4 regions of the Kitasatospora sp. NPDC054939 genome follow, and region 2 is predicted to be linked to each of the others. Evidence: riboswitches for the same ligand, from Rfam matches in the RefSeq annotation. Region 2 holds a riboswitch; each other region holds the start of a gene.
What was found. Region 2 has a riboswitch for cobalamin ahead of metE (5-methyltetrahydropteroyltriglutamate--homocysteine S-methyltransferase). Riboswitches for the same ligand answer to the same signal wherever they lie in the genome.

Region 1: another riboswitch for cobalamin. It lies ahead of ACWGB8_RS15310 (FecCD family ABC transporter permease); the one in region 2 lies ahead of metE (5-methyltetrahydropteroyltriglutamate--homocysteine S-methyltransferase).
Region 3: another riboswitch for cobalamin. It lies ahead of ACWGB8_RS15130 (ribonucleoside-diphosphate reductase subunit alpha); the one in region 2 lies ahead of metE (5-methyltetrahydropteroyltriglutamate--homocysteine S-methyltransferase).
Region 4: another riboswitch for cobalamin. It lies ahead of ACWGB8_RS14805 (cobalamin biosynthesis protein); the one in region 2 lies ahead of metE (5-methyltetrahydropteroyltriglutamate--homocysteine S-methyltransferase).

What each region holds. Positions count from the first base shown of each region.
Region 1 covers NZ_JBSGXP010000044.1:42,466-44,655, forward strand. The annotation lists gene ACWGB8_RS15305 (ABC transporter ATP-binding protein) at 1-263, opposite strand, end outside; gene ACWGB8_RS15310 (FecCD family ABC transporter permease) at 263-1,342, opposite strand; cobalamin riboswitch at 1,452-1,586, opposite strand; gene sodN (superoxide dismutase, Ni) at 1,714-2,109, opposite strand.
Region 2 covers NZ_JBSGXP010000059.1:15,108-17,297, forward strand. The annotation lists gene metE (5-methyltetrahydropteroyltriglutamate--homocysteine S-methyltransferase) at 1-874, opposite strand, end outside; cobalamin riboswitch at 1,036-1,274, opposite strand; gene ACWGB8_RS18650 (SDR family NAD(P)-dependent oxidoreductase) at 1,437-2,190, shown strand, end outside.
Region 3 covers NZ_JBSGXP010000044.1:2,366-4,555, reverse strand. The annotation lists gene ACWGB8_RS15135 (hypothetical protein) at 1-189, opposite strand, end outside; cobalamin riboswitch at 756-883, shown strand; gene ACWGB8_RS15130 (ribonucleoside-diphosphate reductase subunit alpha) at 1,073-2,190, shown strand, end outside.
Region 4 covers NZ_JBSGXP010000042.1:27,446-29,635, forward strand. The annotation lists gene ACWGB8_RS14800 (helix-turn-helix domain-containing protein) at 1-519, opposite strand, end outside; cobalamin riboswitch at 799-959, shown strand; gene ACWGB8_RS14805 (cobalamin biosynthesis protein) at 1,056-2,033, shown strand; gene ACWGB8_RS14810 (cobyric acid synthase) at 2,030-2,190, shown strand, end outside.

The DNA of each region.
Region 1 (2,190 bases), on a different contig from region 2:
TCCGCCGAGTGCTCCTGCGGGAGGGCGGCGACCCGGCGGGCGGCCTCGCGCGGCGCCAGCGCGTGCAGGTCGGCGCCGTCCAGCCGGACGGCCCCCGCGCTCGGCCGCAGCGCCCGGTACACGCAGCGCAGCAGCGTCGACTTGCCGCTGCCGTTGGGCCCGACCAGGCCGACCACCCGGCCGGCCGGCGCCTTCAGGGTCAGGTCGTGGACCAGGGTCGTCCCGGCGACGCCGACCGACAGGCCCTCGATGTCGACGTCCATCAGCGCCCTCCGAAGCTGTAGCCGCGCCGGCGCATCAGCAGCAGGAAGCACGGCACGCCGAGCACCGCGGTCACCACGCCGACCGGGAGTTCGGCGGGCGCCAGCACCACCCGCGCCACGATGTCCACCCAGACCAGCAGCAGCGCCCCGGCGAGCGGGGCGACCAGCAGCACCCGGCGGTGCCCGGCGCCGACCAGCATCCGGACCGCGTGCGGCACCATCAGCCCGACGAAGCCGATCGCCCCGCTCACCGCGACCACCGTGCCGGTCACCGCGGCCGTCACCAGGAAGAGTTCGCGCCGCAGCCGGTCGGGGTCCACGCCCAGCGAGGCGGCCGTCTCGTCGCCCATGGCCAGCGCGTCCAGCCGGCCGGCCGCGCAGGCCAGGTGGACCAGGCCCGCGGCCACCGTGGCGGCGGCGATCGGCACCGACCCCCAGGTCGCCCCGCCCAGGCTGCCGAGCAGCCACATCATCGCGCTGCGGGCCGCCTCCCCGCGCGCCGCGGCGAACACCATCAGCGCCGTCACCGCCGAGAAGCCGTACGACAGCGCGGTGCCGGTCAGCACCAGCCGCAGCGGCGTCAGCCCGTACGCGGTGCGGGCGACCGCGTACACCAGGGCCATCGCCAGCAGGGCCGAGCCGAACGCGGAGGCCGACAGCGCCCAGACGCCGAGCGAGGCGAAGGCGCCGAGCAGCAGGACGGCATTGGCGCCGACCGCCGCGCCCGAGGAGATGCCCAGCACGAAGGGGTCGGCCAGGGCGTTGCGCACCAGCGCCTGCACCGCCACCCCGGTGGCCGCGAGGCCGGCGCCGACCACGGCGGCCAGCACCGTGCGCGGCAGCCGGATCTCCCAGACGATCGCGTAGGCGGCGGCCTCCTCGGCCTCCAGCCGGCCGCCCGTCAGTCCGGCGCCCAGCAGCCGCAGCACGTGCGACCAGCCGAGTCCGGTGGAGCCCAGGGCGACCCCGCAGACCAGGGAGAGCAGCAGGGCGGCGGCGAGGGCCGCGGCCAGCGGGCCGGCGGGTGTGCGGCGGGCGTCCGGCGGGCCGGCCGCGGCGGTGCGCGCGGGGCGGCTCAGGGTGGTGCTCACGGGGCTGCGCCTTCGCCTCGGGCCGCGGGCAGGCCGGGGCGGCGCACGGGGCCTGACGGGTGCCCGGGCGCCATCCCCTCGCAGTCCACGGCGAGTTGTCGGGAGGTCGGCACCCGGGGGTGGTCGGGCTCGCGCGCCCCGGGGCGCGCTCACCGTTGCGGGTCAGCGCCGGATTCGCACCGGCTTCCCCCTCGGACGCCCTGGCAGCATAACAAGTGCACGGCCCGATGACCCCTTACTGCGGGGCCGCCCGCAGCCGCGACCGCCCCGCCTGCCCGCAGCCGCGACCGCCCCGCAGACGCGACCGCCCCGCCACCGGCGGACCGGGGGCGGGGCGGGAGCGGTGCGACCGGCGGGGATCAGCCCTGCTTGGTCTCCCAGAAGATCCGCTCGACCTCGGCGATCAGGTCGAGCAGGGCCTGGCCGGTGGCCGGGTCCGTGGACGCCTTGGCGGCCGAGGCGGCCTTCAGGGTGTCGTTCACCAGCTGGTGCAGCTGCGGGTACTTCTCGAAGTGCGGGGCCTTGAAGTAGTCGCTCCACAGCACCGAGATGTGGTGCTTGACCGCCTCGGCGCGCTGCTCCTTGATGATGACCGCGCGGGCCCGGAAGTGCGGGTCCTCGTTGGCCTGGTACTTCTCCTGAGTGGCCTTCACGGACTCGGCCTCGATCCGGGCCTGGGCCGGGTCGTACACGCCGCAGGGCAGGTCGCAGTGGGCGTGCGCGGTGGCGCGCGGTGCGAACAGACGAGAGAACATAGGGGGTTCCTTCCTGGATCGTCTTCCCGCGCCAGAGGTTACCGCTCGGGCGGCGGGGTTTCTCGATCCGTCCGCGGACGC
Region 2 (2,190 bases):
GGCCGCCGACGGTGGCCAGATCGTCGAGGTTGGCGGCGGCCGGGCCGGTGAAGTCCAGCGCGAGGCCCTCGACCGGCGCCTTGGCGAGGACGGGCAGCGCCCCGCCGAGCCGGTCGAAGTAGCTCGCGACCAGCAGCTTCGGCCGGTCGGTGAGCCCGCCGAGATCGCGGTAGGCGCGGGCGGCGGCGTTCAGTTCGGCCGGGGTGCGGTCCTGGACGAGGGCGGGCTCGTCCAGCTGCACCCACTCGGCGCCCGCGGCGCGCAGGTCGGCGAGGAGTTCGGCGTAGACCGGCAGCAGTCGGTCCAGCAGGGTGATCGGCCGGAAGTCCGCGGGCGCGTCCGGGGCGGGCTTGGCGAGCAGCAGGTAGGTGACCGGGCCGACCAGCACCGGGCGGGCGGTGTGGCCGAGCGCCAGGGCCTCCCCGAGCTCGCCGACCGCCTTGGCCGGGTTCGCGGCGAACGCCGTGCCGGGGCCCAACTCCGGCACCAGGTAGTGGTAGTTGGTGTCGAACCACTTGGTCATCTCCAGCGGCGCGACCTCCTGGGTGCCGCGGGCCATGGCGAAGTAGCCGGCCAGCGGGTCGGCGTCCACCGCGGCCCGGTGGCGGGCGGGGATCGCGCCGACGGCGACGGTGGCGTCCAGCACGTGGTCGTAGAGCGAGAAGTCCCCGGTGGGGACCTCGTGGACGCCGGCCTCGGCGAGCTGCCGCCAGTTCTCCCGGCGCAGTCCTGCGGCGGTGGACTGCAGGGCGTCGGCGGTGACGGCGCCCTTCCAGTACCCCTCGATCGCCTTCTTCAGTTCCCGGTCACGGCCCTGGCGGGGGTAGCCGTGCACGGTGGCCCGGGTCTCCGCGGCTGCGGACTTCGCGGTCAAGGGACTCTCCTTCGCGAGTCGTACTCCTGAGGTCCCCGGAGACGGAACGAGCGCGCGAAGGGTGACGGACCCGGCGGCGGACGCGTCGGACACGCGTGCCTGAACCGCCTGGTGCGTACGCCGACCCGCCCACGAGGTCACCGGGACACCGCACGCGGACGTCCGCGTGCGGGCAACGGGCAGGTCTTCGGACTCGCGGGCACACCCGCCCTGTGAAGGGCGGACACCTACTGGCCGTCGCTTCCCAGACCCGTCCCGGGTCCAGTGCGTATGACGGCGGTCGTTCCCGCTCACCGCTGCGGGGCAGTCCCGGACTGGCCAGTTGAAAAGGCGTCACCGGGTTCCCTCTTACGACGCGCCTGCCTGGCGGACAGGGCGAACCAGCTGCGGAGCCACCCTATAGCGCGTCCGGCGGGCGGCACACGCCGTTCCGGCGAGTGTCCACGGAGCGAGACGCGGGGCGGTGCCACCGGAGCATGCCGCGTGCGCAAGACTCCTGACGGCACGTCCGGGACAACCGGCCGCGCCGAACCCGACAGCCGCCGACCGAAAGCCACCGCCCATGACCTTCCCCGCCACCGGCCGCCGCGTCCTCGTCAGCGGAGCCTCCCGCGGCCTCGGCCGCGCCGTCGCCCGCGCCTTCGCCGCCAACGGCGACCGGGTCGCCGTCCACTACGGCTCCCGCCCCGACGAGGCCGCCGCCACCCTCGCCTCCCTCCCCGGCACCGGCCACGCCCTCACCGGCGGCGACCTCGCCGACCCGGCCGGAGCGGCCGCCGTCGCCGACGCCGCGGCCCACGCCCTCGGCGGCCTCGACGTCCTGGTGAACAACGCCGCCGTCAACACCCGCCACCCCCTGCCGGAGACCCCGTACGAGGAGTGGGTCGCGGCCTGGCACCAGCACGTGGCGGTCAACCTGCTCGCCACCGCCAACCTCAGCCACCTCGCGGCCCGCCGCATGATCGACCAGGGCACCGGCGGGCGGATCGTCAACATCGGCTCGCGCGGCGCCTTCCGCGGCGAACCCGACCACCCCGCGTACGGCGCCACCAAGGCCGCCGTCCACGCCCTCGGCCAGTCCCTCGCCGTCTCGCTCGCCCCGCACGGCATCGCCGTCGCCTCCGTCGCCCCCGGCTTCTTCGCCACCGAACGCGTCGCACCCCGCCTCGAAGGCCCCGAAGGCGCCGCGATCCGCGCCCAGAGCCCCTTCGACCGGGTCGCCTCACCCGAGGAGATCGCGGCCGCCGTACACTGGCTCGCCTCCCCCGACGCCGAATGGTCCTCCGGCACCATCCTCGACCTCAACGGCGCCTCCT
Region 3 (2,190 bases), on a different contig from region 2:
GAGGGCGGCCCAGTCCGGCTCGGACGGCTGCGGGCGCAGCGGCAGCGTCTGGGCGGCCTGCGGCGGGAAGTTCTGCTGCGCGTGCACCGGCGGCTGCGGCACGGTCGGCGCGGTCTGCGCGTGGACCGGCGGCTGCGGCACCGTCGGGGCGGTCGGCGAGGTGTGGCCGTGCACGGGGGGCTGCGGCACGGTCGGCGCGGTCTGCGCATGGACCGGCGGCTGCGGCACCGTGGGTGCCGTCGGAGAGGTCTGAGGGTGCACGGGCGGCTGGGGCACCGTCGGCGGCTGGGCCATCGGCGGCGGCACCGACGGCACGCTCGGCACGTGCGGAGGCTGCGGCTGCGCCGGCACCGGACCCGGCGCCGACTGCGCGTACGGCGTCGGCGGCGGACCGAATCCGCCCGGTGCGGGCGGCACCGGTGTGGCCTGACCCTGCGCCCCCTGGTCCGGACCGTTCACCTGCTGCCCCTGCCCCGGCTGTGCGGGCTGACGCGTCCACTCGGCCGGCACGCCCGTTCCCTCGCTCATGAGGCGAGATCGTAGGGCATGCTCCTGACGGGGGATCCGGCCGGTGGCCAATCCGTTCCCAAATCCGGACGTGGCCGGACCGCCCGACCCCCGCCCCGGTGACGCCCCCACCCGCGCCCCGCCCCCTCCCGGACGGCCTCCGAGGCGCCCTTCCCGGTACCCCCGGTCACCGGGCCGACACGGGACGACGTACTACATGTGGTGCCGCATCGAGCGGACACCACTAGATGTATGCTCACTCCTGCTGTCGAAGCAGGGGAACCCGGTGCGAGTCCGGGACTGCCCCGCAGCGGTGTGCGGACCCCGGAAACCGGGCTCCGCGAGTCCGAGTACCTGCCGACGGCGTGCCACACGGCCTCCCCGCAGAGGCCCTGCTGCACGGCAACACGTCCGGGCCTCGCGGGCGGGCCGGGGAGGACACCGTCGCGCGACGCCTCACGCGTTCGCGCCGCGCTCCCCTGCCCCGAACGGCCCGGCCGACCCGATCCACCGCCGCCGATCGCCGCCAGGAGAGAGCGCCTTGACCACCGCCGTCTCAGCCACCCTGCCCGCCCAGGGTTCCAGCTCCGCCCCCGCCGACCCGACGGTCTCCGACCCCGGTGGCGCGCTCCTGCGGCTGCTGACCGACCGCAGCGCCGATCTCCCCCAGGTGGACCCCGGCCACGTCGCCGCCGCCGCCCTGCGCGGCCGGCACGCCGGCTCGGACTTCGCCGAGCTGCGCGGCCTGGCCGTGGACGCCGCCGCGTCGATGATCGCCGAGGACCCGCAGTACTCGAAGCTGGCGTCCCGCCTGCTGGCGCTGGAGATCGTGGACGAGGCGAACAGCCAGGGCGCGGTCTCGTTCGCCGCCTCGATCGAGGTCGGCCACGCCGAGGGCCTGATCGGCGACTCCACCGCCGCGTTCGTCGCCAAGCACGCCGACGCCCTGAACGCGCTGATCGACCCCGCGGGCGACGACCGCTTCGAGTACTTCGGCCTGCGCACCGTGCAGTCCCGGTACCTGCTGCGCCACCCGATCACCCGCAAGGTCGTCGAGACCCCCCAGCACTTCCTGCTCCGTGTCGCCTGTGGCCTGGCGGTCGGCGACAACGAGCAGTCGGTGGCCGAGGTCGCGGAGCTGTACCGGCTGATGAGCCGCCTGGAGTACCTGACGTCCTCGCCGACGCTCTTCAACTCCGGCACCAAGCACCCGCAGATGTCGAGCTGCTACCTGCTCGACTCCCCGCTGGACAACCTGGACTCGATCTACTCGCGCTACGCCCAGATCGCCCGCCTGTCCAAGCACGCCGGCGGCATCGGCCTGTCCTACTCGCGGATCCGTTCGCGCGGCAGCCTGATCCGCGGCACCAACGGCAAGTCGAACGGCATCGTGCCGTTCCTGCGCACCCTCGACTCCTCGGTCGCCGCGGTCAACCAGGGCGGCCGCCGCAAGGGCGCGGCCTGCGTCTACCTGGAGACCTGGCACGCGGACATCGAGGAGTTCCTGGAGCTGCGCGACAACACCGGCGAGGAGGCGCGGCGCACCCACAACCTCAACCTGGCGCACTGGATCCCGGACGAGTTCATGCGCCGGGTCAACGCCAACGAGGACTGGTCGCTGTTCTCCCCGGCCGACGTGCCCGAGCTGGTCGACCTGTGGGGCGCCGACTTCGACGAGGCGTA
Region 4 (2,190 bases), on a different contig from region 2:
GATCCGGCCGACCGGTCGCAGCTGCGCCTGCCAGCGGCCGTCCACGCAGGCCCGCAGCCGCCGCTCCAGCTCCTCGCGGCGGCCGGTCACCGCGACGAGTTCGCGCAGGGTCAGTCCGAGGACGTGCGCGAGCTCGTAGGTCTGCTCCTCGTCGCCGTCCCAGCGTCCGCCGGCCTCGGCCTCGCGGTACACCCGCTCGGGGATGCCGATGCGGCGGGCCGCGCCCTCCGCGCTGAGCTCGCGGGCGACCCGGAAGTCGCGCAGCGAGGCGGGCCGCACGCCCATCAGCTGGGCGGGCGGGCACCACAGGGCGCGGGCGAGGGCGATGAACTCCTCCTCGGTGGGGCGCAGCTCGCCGCTCTCCCAGCCGAGGACGTGCGCGGGCAGCAGCCGGACGCCGTGGGCGGCCATGCCCTCGGCGACCTGGTCGGGGGTCAGGCCGAGGCCGGCGCGGTGCGCCCGGGCGGCTGCGGGCGAGAAGGGAACCGGGGGCGGGGCGGCCGGCTGTCTGCGTCGCATGGCCCCGACGGTAGGTGGCTACCCGGGAGGACCCCACCCGCCGAACGCACGAAGCGCGGACGGGTCCGCCTGCGGGGCACTGGACGATCGCACAGCCTGTCATGCCCCTGCGCGGACCATGATCGGAGACAGCTACGGGGCAGTCGGCCTGCGGAGCCGCGCACCGCACGCCCGCCCTCCGCGCGCACGGCCGGTGCACCGGGGGCGCACCGGGGACGTGACCGGGTGTGACCAAACCCTCCGTGGCCTTGGTTGACTCCCGGTTCGGGCCCGTGATGGGATCCTTCAGCCATCACGGAGGCATGCAGAGGAAGCCGGTGCGAGTCCGGCGCGGTCCCGCCACTGTCACCGGGGAGCACGTCCGGAACACGCCACGGCGCGCCGTCAGAAGCCGCTGGAAGGCCCGGATGCGCGTCCGACCCGGGAGCCAGGAGACTCTCGCCCCCGGTACGTCGATCCAGGGCGCGGACCCTGAGTGAGGACACGCACGCGATGCAGGCTGCCCCGCCCCGTCGAGCCCCCGGTTGCCCGCCGCCGTGCGCCCGCTGACCCGCGCCGCCGCCTTCGCGCTGGGCGCCGTCGCGGGCCACCTCGCCGACGCCCGCTTCGCCGACCCGCGCCGCGGCCACCCGGTGGCCGTCTTCGGCAGTGCGGCCGACCGGCTGGAACGGCGGCTCTGGCGCGACGACCGACTGACCGGTGCGGCGTACACGGCGCTCTGCGTGGGCACCGTCGCGGCCGGGGCGGTGGCCGTCGAACGCGCGGTCGGCCGGCGCCCGCTGGGCCGGGCCGCACTGGCCGCCGCGGCGACCTGGACGGTGCTCGGCGGCACCTCGCTGACCCGGGAGGCCCGGACGATCGGCCGGTCCCTGGCGGCGGGCGACCTGGCGGCGGCCCGGGAGCGGCTGCCGCACCTGTGCGGGCGCGATCCGAGTGCGCTGGACGAGCAGCAGGTGGCCCGGGCGGTGGTCGAGTCGGTCGCCGAGAACACCGCCGACGCCGTCGTGAACGCCCTGGTCTGGGGCGCGCTCGCGGGCACCCCGGGGCTGTTGGCCTTCCGCGCCGTCAACACGCTGGACGCGATGGTGGGCCACCGCTCGCCCCGCCACCTCCGGTTCGGCTGGGCCTCGGCGCGGCTGGACGACGTGGCGGGCTGGCCGGGCGCCCGGCTGACCGCCCTGCTGACGGTCGCCGCCGCGCCCGAGCCCCGGACGGCCTGGCGGGTCTGGCGCCGTGACGGTTCGGCCCACCCCAGCCCGAACGCGGGCCAGGCCGAGTCGGCGTTCGCCGGGGCGGTCGGGGTGCGGCTGGGCGGCACCCTGGCGTACGGCACAAGGGTGGAGCACCGGCCGGTGCTGGGCGCGGAGCTGCGTCCGGTCGCGGTGGACGACATCGAGCGGGCCTGCCGGCTGTCACGCCGGGTGGGGCTGCTCGCGCTGGGTACGACGGTCGTCGGGCACGTACTGGTCCGGACGGCCCTGGGCAGGACGAAGAAGAAGAAGGGGAGCGCATGAGCGGGGCGCTGCTGGTCGCCGGGACGACCTCGGACGCCGGGAAGAGCGTGGTCACCGCGGGCATCTGCCGCTGGTTGGCCCGGCAGGGCGTCTCGGTGGCGCCCTTCAAGGCGCAGAACATGTCGCTGAACTCCTTCGTCACCGCGGACGGCGCCGA